2 regions of the Streptomyces sp. NBC_00989 genome follow, and region 2 is predicted to be linked to the other one. Evidence: predicted binding sites of a transcription regulator. Region 2 holds the regulator's gene; the other holds the start of a gene.

The links. The regulator HspR, encoded in region 2, represses chaperone genes until heat shock. The targets are predictions, from matches to a motif close to TTGAGNNNNNNNNNCTCAA.
Region 1: a site for HspR is predicted at 5,119-5,137, ahead of lon (endopeptidase La). Genes of this name have one in related genera too.

Annotation. Positions count from the first base shown of each region.
Region 1 covers NZ_CP108728.1:4,183,268-4,190,741, reverse strand. Annotated here, with positions in the region: gene OG714_RS17970 (rhomboid-like protein) at 1-652, shown strand, start outside; gene OG714_RS17965 (sulfatase) at 649-2,205, opposite strand; gene OG714_RS17960 (TIGR03086 family metal-binding protein) at 2,292-2,864, shown strand; gene OG714_RS17955 (GNAT family N-acetyltransferase) at 2,840-3,694, opposite strand; gene OG714_RS17950 (DUF397 domain-containing protein) at 3,691-3,897, opposite strand; gene OG714_RS17945 (hypothetical protein) at 3,992-4,396, opposite strand; gene OG714_RS17940 (DUF4259 domain-containing protein) at 4,444-4,869, opposite strand; gene lon (endopeptidase La) at 5,160-7,474, shown strand, end outside.
Region 2 covers NZ_CP108728.1:5,527,720-5,535,193, forward strand. Annotated here, with positions in the region: gene OG714_RS24180 (fibronectin type III domain-containing protein) at 1-1,264, shown strand, start outside; gene OG714_RS24185 (PA14 domain-containing protein) at 1,401-3,452, shown strand; gene OG714_RS24190 (heat shock protein transcriptional repressor HspR) at 3,520-3,972, opposite strand; gene dnaJ (molecular chaperone DnaJ) at 3,978-5,165, opposite strand; gene grpE (nucleotide exchange factor GrpE) at 5,217-5,879, opposite strand; gene dnaK (molecular chaperone DnaK) at 5,876-7,474, opposite strand, start outside.

The DNA.
Region 1 (7,474 bases), 1.3 Mb from region 2:
CCCCTGGCGGCTGCTGCCCACGCCCACCGGGACGCCGTTCACCTTCTGTTACGGCGTGCTGCTCCTCGTCACCTCGCTCGTCGCGCAGTACGCCGGTCCCACGTTCGTGAACCAACTGCACCAGGCCTCCAGCACCGATGTCGCCCACCTGCTCCGCGACCCGTTCCTCGTGCTGATCGCCAGCGCGCTGTGGATCGTGGGCGGGATGATGTCGCCGTACGCGGTCCTCTTCCTGCTCGTGCTGACCGCGCTGGAGCGGCGGATCGGCGGGGCGCGGGCCGCCGGGGTGTTCCTGTCCGGGCACATCCTGGCCACGCTCGCGACCGAAGGGACCGTGGGCATCGCGGTGTTGGCGGGCCACCTCCCCGACAGCTCGCTCCACCGCCTCGACTACGGCATCAGCTTCGGCGTCGCCGCGAGCATAGGAGCGCTGGCCGGTCTGCTGCGGCCGTGGCTGGGGCTGCCGCTGATCGGCCTGTTCGGCTGGTCGCTGGTCGCGGACCTGATCGCGTTCACCGACCCCATGACGAACTGGGGCCATCTGATCTCGCTCGCGATAGGCGTCGCGACCTGGCCGCTGATACGGCGCTGGCAGCGGGCCGCGAGGGTGACTCGGCTCGGTACGGCCCGGGTTGAGGTCGCCCGGGTCTAACTCCCCGCCCGCCTGGCCGCGTTCAGCTTCTTGGCCAGTGCCGGGATGCCAAGTCGGGCTTCCTGCCCGGCGGTTGCCTCGTGCAGCTTGTTGGTGAGCTGGTAGGGGTCGGCGCGCAGGTCGTAGTACTCGCGGAAGAGCACCTTGCCGTCGCCGTTCGTCGCCAGGCCGTTCTTGTCGAGGCGGGTGCGGTAGTACTCCGTGTACTGCTCGGATTTGCCGATGTACGTCGCCCAGGTGTGGATCGGTTCCTTGTCCTGCCGGTTCCACCACCACTCGGCGAGCAGATGGTCCCGGTCGGCGGTGCCGAGGAGCGAGTGCCCGTCGTGCGGGGTGTCCGGGGTGATGCCGGCCGCGTCGAGGAGGGTGGGCGCGATGCCGACGTGACCGGTGAGACGGTCGTCCGAGGTGCCCCGGTCGAGACCGCGGGCCGGCCAGGACAGGTGGAACGGCACCTCCAGACTCGGCCGGTACGGCACCGACTTGCGCAGCCAGCCGTGGTCGCCCCAGCACAGCCCGTGATCGCTGGTGTACAGCACGAGCGTGTTCTCCAGCTGGCCGAGCGCCCGCAGCTTGTCGCGGAAGTCGCGCATCGCGTCGTCCACGGACAGCAGGGTTCTCAACTGGCGGGCGCGCAGGGCCTGTCCGGCGGCCAGACCGTGCTTGGCCTTGCGGAGGAACGCGGGTTTGTCGTCCTTGTCGCTCTCGAAGACGGACGGCCGCCCGGCCCACCCCGGAACACGCGTGTCGGCGTACTTCTTCTCCGGGATGTTGAACTCGTGGGCGCTACGTGTGGCGACGTAGGCGAACCACGGCCGCCGGTCCGTCCGCGACCCGTCGATGAAGGCGAGGGCGCGGTCCTTGATGACGGTGGTGTTGTAGCCGGGGATGTTCCGGACGGTCCCGCCGTCGTTGTAATGGCCGTTGTAGTACGCCACCGGTTCCTGGAGCAGCCACTCGTCGAAGTGGGGCGGGTTGTCGCCGGTGTGCCAGTAGTTGAGGTACTTGCCGAACAGGCCCGTGCGGTAACCGGAGTCGTGCAACTGCCTCTGCACGGTGGTGTGCTGGTCCAGGTGGTAGGGGTGGCGGGTGTCCAGGACGCCGTGGTTGTGCGCGTACCGCCCCGACATGATCGAGGCGCGGGAGGGCGCGCACAGCGGGGTGTTGGCGTGCGCCCGCTCGAAGGTGACGCCGTGGTCGCCGAGCCAGTCGACGGTCTGAGGGGTCGCCCAGTCGGTGTCCTTGGGCTGGTCGTCGGTGACGACGACGAGGATGTTGGGGCGGTCGTCGCCACGGGCGCGGGTGCGCGGGGAGGGCGACGGGGAGGTCAAGTTCCGTACGGGTGCGGCCGGTTCGCCTGCCGGGGGCTTCTTGTCGCCCTTCACGGCGAGGACGGTCACCGGGATCGCCGCCGCCGTCGCGACCACGGCGGCTCCGGCCACGACGGCCCGCCTGCCGGGCCCGCGCCGCTGCTGCCCCTCACCCACCGCGTCGCCCATCGCATCCCCCGTGTCCCCGTAGGCACAGCCCGCCGACTGTGAATCTGCTTGCATTTTGCGGCAGTTGGCTGTGAATGCCGTTGCGGGGGTGTAGCGATGGCGTGGCGAGCCGATCGCGGTCTTGGACGGGGGAGGTCCGGATGACGGATACGAATGCGGTACGGCGGATAGAGCGGGCGATCGATTCAACTGGCTTGGTGGTGGCGGGAGTTGCCGAGGCCCAGTGGGCGAACATCACCCCGTGCGCGGAGTGGGACGCCCGGGCCGTCCTCAACCACACGGTGGGCGGCATGCGTATCTTCGCCGCCGAACTGAACGGTGCCGACCCGGGCGCCGAGCACGAGTCCGACTGGCTGGGCACCGACCCGGAAGCCGCGTACACCGAGGCGGCGGAGGCGGACCGCACGGCCTGGAACCGCCCCGGCGCCCTCGATACGACCGTCCACATCTCGCTCGGCGCGCTGCCCGGCCCGATGGCCGCGCTGATCCACTTCACGGAGGTCTGCGTCCACGGCGTGGACCTGGCGGTGGCGACCGGCCAACAGGCTTCAGTGGACGAGGAGTTGTGCGCGGAACTCCTGTCGGTGATGCGGGGGATGGGCGGCTTCGACGCGTACCGGATACCCGGTGTCTTCGGTCCCGAGGTCCAGCCTCGGCCAGGCGCGGCCCCGCACGGCCAACTGTTGGCCTACTTGGGCCGCACGCTCACCTGATCCGGTTGATCCGGTTGATCTGCTCGGCCCGGTGACCACACGTACCGCGTGGTCGTCGTGACCGCGTGGAAGCCCAGGCGGCGCAGGATGGGTGCGCTGTCGTCCGAGGCGTCCACGTGCAGGTACGGGACTCCGCGGGCGGCGGCGAGGGCGGCCCGGGTGGTGACGAGGGCGCGGTAGATGCCCTTGCCGCGCCAAGCGGCGAGCGTCGAGCCGCCCAGCAGGCTGGCGAACTCCGTCCCCGGCCGGAAGGCGAGCCAGGCCGTGCAGACCATCTCGCCCGCCGCCTCGACGACGTAGACGGCCATCTCGTCCGGAGCGGCGGCGATCCGGCCGAGCAGGTCGGTGGCCAGCCAGTCCAGGTCCCCGCCCCAGACGGCCGACTGGAGTGCCCCGAGCCGCCGCAGATCCGCCTCGGCGCTGACCCGGCGGACCGTGACTCCCTCCGGCAGCACGGGCTCCCCTACGGCCAGTTCAGCGGCCCGCGCGATCAGCACGGTCGCCGGTTCCTCGGCCACGAACCCCGCCGCGCGCAGCCGGTCCGGGACGTCGGCCGGGATGTCATGAGCGCGGGTCCTCCACTCCATGACCTCCCCGCGCGCCGCGAAGAAGTCCTGCTGCCGGACGATCAGTGCGTCGAGCTCGGCCCCGTACACCCCGAGGTCACGCGCCCCACTCACAAACCCCCGGCCCTGCCCGACCGTCCGCAACAGCGGCCCGTCCTCCTCGTACGTCACGCCGGCCGGCGGAATGGGAGGGGTGGCGCGCAGCTGCTCGTCGTAGGCGGCGAGGAGGGTCTGGGTTTCGGTCTTGGTTTCCGGCTCTGTCACGGGGTGACGGTACGGGGGGTGGTGGTCCGGATGTGGCGTAGGAGGGCGGTGAGTTGGGGGCGGTGGGTGTGGAGCACGGTGGTGGGGGTGTCGCTTTCGCGGAGGGCGAGGGCGGTGTCCGATGCGGCGAGTTCGACGCAGTTGTTGTCCGCCGACCCGGAGAAGGAGGTCGCGGGCTCGCCCTCGTGGAGCTGTGCGCCGATGCCTGGGGGAGCTTCGTGATGGGGCCGGCCCAGGGCAAGGTCGTGTGGTTCGAGCTGCTGTCGGACGTACCGGGGCGCGTGGCGGCGTGACGAGTCAGCGTGTGGTGTCGGCGATGCGGTCGCGGTACTCCTGGAACGCGTGCCAGCCCGAGGGCACTCCCGGAGTGATCAGTTCTCCTGACGAGCAGTCCAGCACCTTGCAGCCGAAGGCGCCCGCGAGACGGAACACGGAGTCGAGCACGTCGTCGCCGGAGCCGCGGACGTGCAACATGATCGAGTCCACGGGATCCTCCGAGCCGATGTTGAGTTCGATGGACCAGGTGGGTCCGGTGAGGTCGCCCCAGGTGGGATCCGCGAGGTCGGTTTCGGGCTCGGCTCGGCTCACGGTCGCGAGGGCCTCGTGCAGTGGGCCGAGTGGGCGCGGGGCGTAGCCGTCGGGTATGTCCTGCGCCGAGGTGATGTCGTCGGGCAGGTGGAGGAGAAGAACGTCCCAGCTCATGTGGACCTTCCGGAGGGGGAACGGGCGGTTGGGCCGTCGGCGGGGGTTCAGCTCAGGCTGAGCTGTTCTCCGGGCGGCTGGGGCGTGAGCGTGCCGCGGAGTCGGTTGATCGACGCCCGCCAGGGGGCGCCGTCCCGTCCGTCCCAGAGCTCCAGGAGTTCGGACGGTTCGGTCATGACGCGGTCGAGGGCCTGGAGGGCGAGGGCGCGTAGACCGGTGAGGTCGGGGAGCGGCTCGTCCGGTCCGTAGTGGGGGTGGGCGGGCTCGCCGCCGGGGCTTTGCGCGGCGACCAGGGCCGCTGCCGCAACGGCTTCGTCGCCGACGTTCGCGTAGAGGCAGTCGGTGCTGTCGGCCGCTCGGACGAGTGCGTCCTGCACCAAGCCCTGACGCGCGTCCGGAGAGGCGTCGTCGAGGTCGCCGCACCAGTCCGCAGCGGTGTCGTTGTCGAAGGGACCGGTGTCCCAGGTGCCCATGCGTCTCTCCTGATCGTGATGGCGTCGTGTCCGGGCATCGTGGCAGGCGCCACTGACATCGACCGCTGAGGCCGACCGTCGAGATCGGGCGTCGAGCCCCGGCCGTCCCGTCAGCGCACCCCTCCAACGCACCCCGCTCCCCGGGAAGCCCTCGCCCCATTTCCGTGTTGACCTGCACGGAGCCCGGTGCGCTACCGCTGATCGCTCAGGGCGAACACCAGGTGGGGAACAATCGAAGTCGCCCAAGCATTGAGTCGGCATAGCTCAACTTGACTGCCTAAGGGGAGATCATGGCTTCGACGTCCACACCGCTCACCCTGCCCGTGCTGCCGCTCGACGACGAGGTCGTGCTGCCCGGAATGGTGGTTCCGCTGGACCTGAACGACACCGATGTACGCGCCGCCGTGGAGGCCGCCCAGGCCGCCGCGCGGTCCGAGCCCGGAAAGCCCAAGGTCCTGCTGGTGCCACGCATCGACGGGACTTACGCGAGCACGGGTGTGCTCGGCACCATCGAGCAGGTCGGCCGGCTGGCCGACGGTGATCCGGGTGCGCTGATCCGCGGCCGTAGCCGCGTGAAGATCGGGGCCGGGACCACCGGGCCCGGTGCCGCGCTCTGGGTCGAGGGCACCGCGCTCGACGAGAGCCTGCCCGAACCCTTGCCCGGCTCCGTTTCCGAGCTGGTGAAGGAGTACAAGGCGCTGGCCACCGCGTGGCTGCGCAAGCGGGGGGCCTGGCAGGTCGTCGACCGCGTGCAGGCCATTGACGATGTGTCCACGCTCGCCGACAACTCCGGTTACTCACCCTTCCTCACCACCGAGCAGAAGATCGAGCTGTTGGAGACCGCCGAACCGGTGGCCCGGCTGAAGCTTGCTACTCAGCACCTGCGCGACCACCTCGCCGAGCAGGACGTTGCCGAGACCATCGCCAAGGACGTGCAGGAAGGCGTCGACAAGCAGCAGCGCGAGTTCCTGCTGCGGCGCCAGCTCGAAGCCGTCCGCAAGGAACTGCGCGAGCTGAACGGGGACACGAGCGACGGCGAGGAGTCCGACGACTACCGCGCCCGGGTCGAGGCCGCCGATCTTCCCGAGAAGGTCCGCGAGGCCGCGCTCAAGGAGGTCGAGAAGCTGGAGCGGTCCTCCGACCAGTCGCCCGAGGGGTCGTGGATCCGCACCTGGCTGGACACCGTCCTCGAACTGCCGTGGAACGAACGGACGCAGGACGAGTACGACATCCAGGGCGCCAAGGCGATCCTGGACGCCGAGCACGCCGGTCTGAACGACGTGAAGGAGCGCATCACCGAGTACCTGGCCGTGCGCAAGCGGCGCGCGGAGCGGGGCCTGGGTGTTGTCGGAGGTCGGCGCGGTGGTGCCGTGCTCGCCCTCGTCGGCCCGCCCGGTGTCGGCAAGACCTCGCTCGGCGAGTCCGTCGCGCACGCGATGGGGCGGAAGTTCGTGCGGGTCGCGCTGGGCGGGGTTCGGGACGAGGCCGAGATCCGTGGACACCGGCGTACGTACGTGGGTGCCCTCCCCGGTCGTATCGTCCGGGCCATCAAGGAGGCCGGGTCCATGAACCCGGTGGTCCTGCTGGATGAAATCGACAAGGTGGGGTCCGACTACCGGGGTGACCCGGCGGCGGCACTTCTCGAAGTCCTCGACCCCGCGCAGAACCACACCTTCCGCGACCACTACCTGGAGGTCGAACTCGACCTGTCCGACGTCGTGTTCCTCGCGACGGCGAACGTTCTGGAGGCCATCCCGGAGGCGCTGCTCGACCGGATGGAACTGGTCCGGCTCGACGGTTACACCGAGGACGAGAAGGTCGTCATCGCCCGTGACCACCTGCTCCCGCGCCAGCTGGAGCGGGCGGGGCTCAAGGACGACGAGGTCGTCATCGACGAGAGCGCGCTGCGCAAGCTCGCCGGTGAGTACACCCGTGAGGCGGGTGTCCGCACCCTGGAGCGGTCCGTCGCCCGGCTGCTGCGCAAGATCGCGGCCCAGCACGAACTGGGCCGGCGGGAGCTGCCGTTCACGGTGACCGACGCCGATCTGCGCGGTCTGATCGGACGGCCGCACCACGTCCCCGAGTCCGCCCAGGACCCGGCCGAGCGCCGCACGGCCGTACCCGGTGTCGCCACCGGTCTCGCGGTCACCGGCGCGGGCGGTGACGTCCTCTACGTCGAGGCGTCGCTGGCCGACCCGGAGACGGGGGCGGCGGGTCTGACCCTGACCGGTCAGCTCGGTGACGTGATGAAGGAGAGCGCGCAGATCGCCCTGTCCTTCCTCCGCTCGCACGGCGCCGAACTGGAGCTGCCCGTCGGCGACTTGAAGGACCGGGGCGTGCACATCCACTTCCCGGCGGGTTCGGTGCCGAAGGACGGCCCGAGCGCGGGTGTCACGATGACGACGGCCCTGGCGTCGCTGCTCAGCGGCCGCCTGGTCCGCACGGACGTGGCGATGACGGGTGAGGTCTCCCTGACCGGTCGGGTCCTCCCGATCGGCGGTGTGAAGCAGAAGCTGCTCGCCGCGCACCAGGCCGGGGTCACCACCGTGATCATCCCGAAGCGCAACGAGCCCGACCTGGACGACGTCCCGGCCGAGGTCCTGGA
Region 2 (7,474 bases):
CAAACGGCAGTTCTTCGCGAACACCACCTTCACGGGCACCCCGAAGAAGACGGACTGCGACAACGCGATCGACCAGAGCTGGACCGGCGCCCCCGCCTCGGGCCTCCCGAAGGACAACTTCGGCGTCCGCTGGAGCGTGACCCGGGACTTCGGCTCCGGCGGCCCCTTCGCCCTGGCCGCCTCCGGGCTCGACGGCATCCGCGTCTACCTCGACGGCGCCCGCAAGATCGACCTGTGGAAGAACACCTCCAGGACCGTGGCCAAGACGGCCAACGTGACGATCCCCAAGGGCAAACACACCCTGCGGATCGACTACGTCAACTGGACGGGCGCCGCCAAGGTCAAGTTCACGTACACGCCCCGGACCTCGGCGACCGTCGACAAGGTCCGGCCGCTCACCCCGACGGGCACCGCCGTCTCCTACTCCTCCGCGACCGGCAAGGCCAAGCTCACCTGGTCGAAGAACAAGGAGATGGACCTCACCGGGTACCGGGTCTACCGGCGCCTGAAGGGCACCTCGTTCGGCACCGAGCCGCTCGCGACGACCACCTCCACCACCTACACGGACACCCCGCCCGCGACCGGCGACACCTACTACTACGAGGTCCGCGCCCACGACAAGGCGGGCAACGAGTCCACGGGCACCGCGGACAAGCCCGTCACGACGGTCGACGCGGCCCCCGCCCGGGTGACCGGTGTCGTGGGCGGACACTCCGGGTTCACCGGGGTCACCACCCTCACCTGGCACCCGAGCCCCGAGACCGACGTCAAGGGCTACCAGGTGTATCGCGACGTCGACGGCACCTGGACCCTGGTGAGCGGCGCCGCACCGCTCACCACCGCCTCGTACACCTCGGCGTACCTGGCGGCCGGTGACACCAGGGACTACTACGTCGTCGCCGTCGACAGGGCGGGACACACCTCCGCCCGGTCGGCCACCGTCGCCCCCCTCCCCGTGCCGGCACCGATCGGCCTCACCGGCAGCGGCAGTTACAGCGGAGTGGCGCTGTCCTGGGCCTCGACCGGGGTCTCGGGGACGACCTACAACGTGTACCGGGTGTCCATCGAGTACTTCGGATCGGTGTCCTGGCCCTGGGAGAAGATCGGCAGCACCACCGAGACCTCGTTCGCCGACCTCACCGGTATCGCCGGCCTCACCTACATCTACGCCGTGACCGCCTCCGACGCCCACGGCAACGAGTCCGAGAACGACGGCCACACCTTCGCCACCAGGACGAGACCCACGCCGCCTGTAGAGGGGTGACGGTGGAGTAGCGGAGCAGGTCTCCGACCTCGACCGCACATCCCGTACAACCAAGCCCGTCCTTCGCGGGTCCTGATCGTCAACAGCGTCCTTTACCTTCCATTGACGCTTGGACGATCAGGACTCGAAGGACCGAATGAACCCAGCGAGACGCACGACCGCCGCCGCAGCCGGCGCCGTCGTGCTCACCACCGCGGGCGGGCTCCTCGCCGCCACCGCGGCCCCGGCCTCCGCCGCCACGACCTGCGCCTCCCCGGTCTTCAAGCGGCAGTTCTTCGCGAACACCGCCTTCTCCGGTACGGCGAAGAAGACCGACTGCGACAACGCGATCGACCAGACCTGGAGCGGCGCCCCCGCCTCCGGCCTCCCCAAGGACAACTTCGGCGTCCGCTGGAGCGTGACCCGGGACTTCGGCTCCGGCGGCCCCTTCGCCCTCACTGGCTCCGCGCAGGACGGCATCCGCGTCTACCTCGACGGCGTCCGCAAGATCAGCCTCTGGAAGAACGTCTCCTCGACGGTCAGGCAAACCGTCAACGTCACCATCCCCAAGGGCAAGCACACCCTCCGCGTCGACTACGCCAACTGGACCGGCAAGGCGACCGTCAAGTTCGCCTACACACCCCGCACCTCGGCCACCGTCGACAAGGTGAAACCGCTGGCCCCGACGGGGGCTTCGGTGGCGTACGACTCGGCCGCCGGCAAGGCCAAGCTGACCTGGTCCAAGAACAAGGAGATGGACCTCGCCGGGTATCGCGTCTACCGGCGGGCGAAGGGATACACCGACTGGCATCGGGTCAGCGGCACCAGCCTGCTGACGGGTACGTCGTTCGCGGAGTCCCTCGTGGCCTCCGGTCACGCGCACTACTACGAGGTGCGGGCCGTGGACAAGGCCGGCCTGGAGTCCGCGGGCAGTGCCGACCAACTCGTCACCACAGCGGACCGGCTGGCGCCGACCGTCACGGATCTGACCGTCTACGGCGACAGCGCCCTGGACGGGGTGGGCCTCTCGTGGATGTCCGGTGAGGGGTCGCTGACGTACCAGTTGCTGAGATCCGACGCACCCGGCGGGCCGTTCACGGTGGCCGCGCGCAATCTGAGCAACTCGGCGACCGATGCCACCGCCCCGTACGGGGAGACCTCCTACTACAAGGTCGCGGCGACCGACCCGGCGGGAAACACCGGGTACTCGGCGGTGGTCTCCCACGCCCGGCCACTCGCCGTGCCCTACTTCTGGAAGACGGAGAACCGGCCGGAGGACGGCGGCGGCATCGATCTGGCCTGGGACGTGTCGCCGTACGCGCCGGCCGAGTTCCGGGTCCACCGCGACGAGCACCGCTTCGACAACGCGACCGGCACGTTCGACGTCGTCGACTCCCAGGTGGTGCCCTGCGCCCCGACGCTCACCGACACCGCCTACGGCACCCGCCACACCTACAGCTGCACCGACACCACGGTCGTCCCGAGCCCGAGCGACGGGTTCTACGTGTACTGGGTGACGACCGTCGACGCGCTCGGGCGGGAGTCGGCCCCCTCGCAGACCGTCTCCCACGGCTACGGCGACGCCACCGCGCCGCCGCTCGTCACCGGGTTCACGGCCACCGCCACCGAGTACGGCACGGTCCTGGACTGGGACGACAGCCCGGCCGCCGACCTCGCCGAGTACAACGTGTTCCGGCTCAGCACGGTGGACGACGGCACCCAGTACACGCACGTGGGCACGGTCAAAGCGGGAACCAGCCGGATCGTCGACTCGGCGAATCTCCAGGACGGCGAGAGCCACACGTACTTCGTGGACGCCGTGGACACCTCTGGCAACTCCAACTACACGTCGGCCGACACCATGGTGTCCACCACCGTCACCGAGTACGACCTGCGGCCCACCGTGGAGACCCCCTCGGACTGGCTGGTCAGCGTCGACGCCCGGGCCGCCGACGGCTCGACGGCAGTCGATCTCACCTGGGACCTGTCCAGCTCGTACTACGGGGACGACATCACCGGGTACCGGGTGTACCGCTGGAACCCGGCCACCGCCGCGTACGAACCCCTGACCGCCGACCCGGTCACCGGCACGTCGTACACCGACACCACGGCCGCCGCCGGCACCACCCACTTCTACTGGGTGACCGCCCTCCACACCGACGGCACCGAATCCGCCCCCGGCGACGCCTGGGTGGCCCTGGCGCCCTGAACATCCCCAGCACACGGAAGGGGCCCGGAGGTTGAACCTCCGGGCCCCTTCCGCGAGTGAGTGGACGTCAGTCCGAGGACTGCTGCCGCTTCGGCCGCCACACCACCAGCGCGCTGGTCTGCTGGACCTCCTGGTACGGCACCAGGTCGCGCCGGTACGACGCGTGCACCGCGGCCTCGCGCTGCTGCATCGTCGCCGCCGCGCCCTCGACCGCCGACTGGAGTTCCGCGACGCGCTGCTGGAGCGCGACCACCTGGTTCTCCAGCTCGATGATGCGCTTGATGCCGGCCAGGTTGATGCCCTCGGTCTGCGACAACTGCTGGACGGTGCGCAGCAGTTCGATGTCGCGGGCCGAGTAGCGCCGGCCGCGCCCGGCCGTGCGGTCCGGGGAGACCAGGCCGAGACGGTCGTACTGGCGCAGCGTCTGCGGGTGCAGGCCGGAGAGCTGGGCCGCCACCGAGATCACGTAGACCGGGGTCTCCTCGGTCAGTTCATACGGATTGCGTCGACGGCCGTCCATCACTCTCATGCTCCCTTCGCGGCCTGGAACAGCTCCGCCCGCGGGTCCTCGCCCGCGGTCGCCTCTCGATACGCCTCCAGTGCGTCACGAGCATTCCCCGTGACGTCCTTCGGGACACTCACCTCGACGGTCACGAGGAGATCACCCCGGGTGCCGTCCTTGCGGAAGGCGCCCTTGCCGCGGGCCCGCATCGTCCGCCCGTTGGGCGTGCCCGGGGGCAGCTTCAGCGTCACCGGCGGCCCGCCCAGGGTGGGCACCCTGACCTCGCCGCCCAGTGCCGCCTCGGTGAAGGTCACCGGGACCGTCACCGTGAGGTTGTCCTCCTTGCGGCCGAACACGGGGTGCGCGTCGACGTGCACCATGACGTACAAGTCCCCTGCGGGACCGCCCCGTTCACCCGGTGCGCCCTTGCCGCGCAGCCGGATGCGCTGGCCGTCCGTGACCCCCGCGGGGATCCGGACCTGCATGGTCCGCGAGGACTTGGCGCGCCCGCTGCCCTTGCACTCGATGCACGGGTGCTCGGCGATCAGGCCCCGGCCCTTGCAGTCCGGGCACGGGTCCGTGAGCGAGAAACCGCCGCCGGAGCCGCGCGCCACCTGGCCGGTGCCGACGCAGGTCGGGCACACGCGCGGTGTGCCGTTCTTGTCGCCGGTGCCCGAACAGGCCTTGCAGGGCTGCTGCGAGGACATCCGCAGCGGCACCGTGGCCCCTTCGATGGCCTCCGTGAAGCTGAGCGTGACCTCGGACTCGATGTCCTGGCCGCGCCTGGGCTGCGTACGGGTCGTGCCCGTGCCGCCACGGTTGAACAGGCCGCCGAAGACGTCACCGATCCCGCCGCCGAAACCGCCGGCACCCCCGGCTCCACCGCCCTGCGCGCCGCCTCCGAAGAGGTCGCCCAGGTCGAAGTTGAAGTTGCCGCCGCCCGCGCCGCCCGGCCCCGGGCGGTAGCCGCCGTTGCCGAAGAGGGAGCGGGCCTCGTCGTACTCCTTGCGCTTCTTGGGGTCACCGAGGATGTCGTTGGCCTCGGAGATCTCCTTGAAGCGCTCCTCGGCCTTGGCGTTGCCCTTGTTGGCGTCCGGGTGGAACTCGCGGGCGAGCTTCCGGTACGCCTTCTTGATCTCGGCCTCGGTGGCGTCCTTGGGGACGCCGAGGACCTTGTAGTAGTCCTTCTCGATGAAGTCCTTGGTGCTCATCCTCGACGTCCCTCCTTCTGTCCGCTCGATACGTCGGCTACGTCAGCTACGTCAGCCCTCTTCAGGGCCGTTGTCCTTCTCGTCGCCGGCCTCGGACTCGTCCTCCGCCTTGCCGGTCCCCGTAGCCCCGGGCTGCGGCTCGGCCACGGCCACCCGCGCGGGGCGGATGGTGCGCTCGCCGATGCGATACCCGGGTTGCAGGATCGCCACGCAGGTCGTCTCGGTGACGTCCGGCGCGTACGAGTGCATGAGGGCCTCGTGGATCGTCGGGTCGAAGGGCTCGCCCTCCTTGCCGAACTGCTGCAGTCCCATCTTCGCCGCGGCGGTCTCCAGTGATTCCGCCACCGACTTGAAACCGCCGACGAGTTCACCGTGTTCCCGCGCGCGGCCGATGTCGTCGAGCGTGGGCATCAGCTCGGTCAGGAGGTTCGCCACGGCGATCTCCTTGACCGCGATCCGGTCGCGCTCGACCCGGCGGCGGTAGTTCTGGAACTCGGCCTGGAGCCGCTGGAGGTCCGCGGTGCGCTCTTCGAGCGCCTTGCGCACCTGGTCCAGCTGGGCCGTCAGACCGGCGATCTGTGCACTTGCGTCCCCTGCCGGGGCCGCCCCCTCCCCACTGCTGGAGGGGGAGGCGGCCTGCGGCTCGGCGTCGTCGGGGGTGGCGCCGGAGGGGACGTCGGGCTTCTCGTCGAAGCCCGGAGTCTCCTCCGTCACGCGGCACCGTCCTTGCGCTCGTCGTCCACGATCTCGGCGTCCACCACGTCGTCGTCCGCCTTGGGCGCCTCGGCACCCGGGGCGTCGCCGGCCGCGGCCTGCCCGGCCTGGGCGTCGGCGTACATGGCCTGGCCGACCTTCTGGGAGACGGCGGAGACCTTCTCCGTGGCGGTGCGGATCTCGGCGGTGTCCTCGCCCTTGAGTGCGGCCTTCAGCTCCTCGACGGCGGCCTCGACCTCGGTCTTGACCTCGCCGGGGACCTTGTCCTCGTTGTCCTTGAGGAACTTCTCCGTCTGGTAGACGAGCTGCTCGCCCTGGTTGCGGGACTCGGCGGCCTCGCGGCGACGGTGGTCCTCGTCCGCGTACTGCTCGGCCTCCTGGCGCATGCGGTCGACCTCGTCCTTCGGCAGCGAGGAGCCGCCGGTGACGGTCATCTTCTGCTCCTTGCCGGTGCCGAGGTCCTTGGCCGTGACATGCATGATGCCGTTGGCGTCGATGTCGAAGGAGACCTCGATCTGCGGGACACCACGCGGGGCCGGCGGCAGACCGGTCAGCTCGAACATCCCGAGCTTCTTGTTGTACGCCGCGATCTCGCGCTCGCCCTGGTAGACCTGGATCTGCACGGAGGGCTGGTTGTCCTCGGCGGTGGTGAAGATCTCGGACCGCTTGGTCGGGATCGTCGTGTTCCGCTCGATCAGCTTGGTCATGATGCCGCCCTTGGTCTCGATACCGAGGGACAGCGGGGTCACGTCGAGGAGCAGGACGTCCTTGACCTCACCCTTGAGGACACCGGCCTGGAGGGACGCGCCGATGGCGACGACCTCGTCTGGGTTGACGCCCTTGTTGGCGTCCTGGCCGGCCGTCAGCTCCTTGACGATCTCGGCGACGGCGGGCATCCGGGTGGAGCCACCGACGAGGACGACGTGGTCGATCTCGTTGATGGAGATGCCGGCGTCCTTGATGACGTTGTGGAACGGCGTCTTGCAGCGCTCCAGCAGGTCGGCCGTCAGCTGCTGGAACTGAGCGCGGGTGAGCTTCTCGTCCAGGTGCAGCGGGCCCTCGGCGGACGCCGTGATGTAGGGCAGGTTGATCGAGGTCTCGGTGGAGCTGGACAGCTCGATCTTGGCCTTCTCGGCAGCCTCGCGCAGACGCTGCAGGGCCATCTTGTCCTTGCCGAGGTCCACGCCGTGACCGCTGGCGAACTGCTTCACCAGGTAGTCGACGACGCGCTGGTCCCAGTCGTCACCACCGAGGTGGTTGTCGCCGTTCGTGGCCTTCACCTCGACGACGCCGTCGCCGATCTCCAGGAGGGACACGTCGAAGGTGCCGCCACCGAGGTCGAAGACGAGGATCGTCTGGTCGTCCTTGTCGAGGCCGTACGCCAGCGCCGCCGCGGTGGGCTCGTTGACGATGCGCAGGACGTTGAGACCGGCGATCTCGCCGGCTTCCTTCGTCGCCTGGCGCTCGGAGTCGTTGAAGTAGGCCGGGACGGTGATGACCGCGTCCGTGACCTTCTCGCCCAGGTAGGCCTCGGCGTCGCGCTTCAGCTTCTGCAGGATGAAGGCGCTCATCTGCTGCGGGTTGAAGTTCTTCCC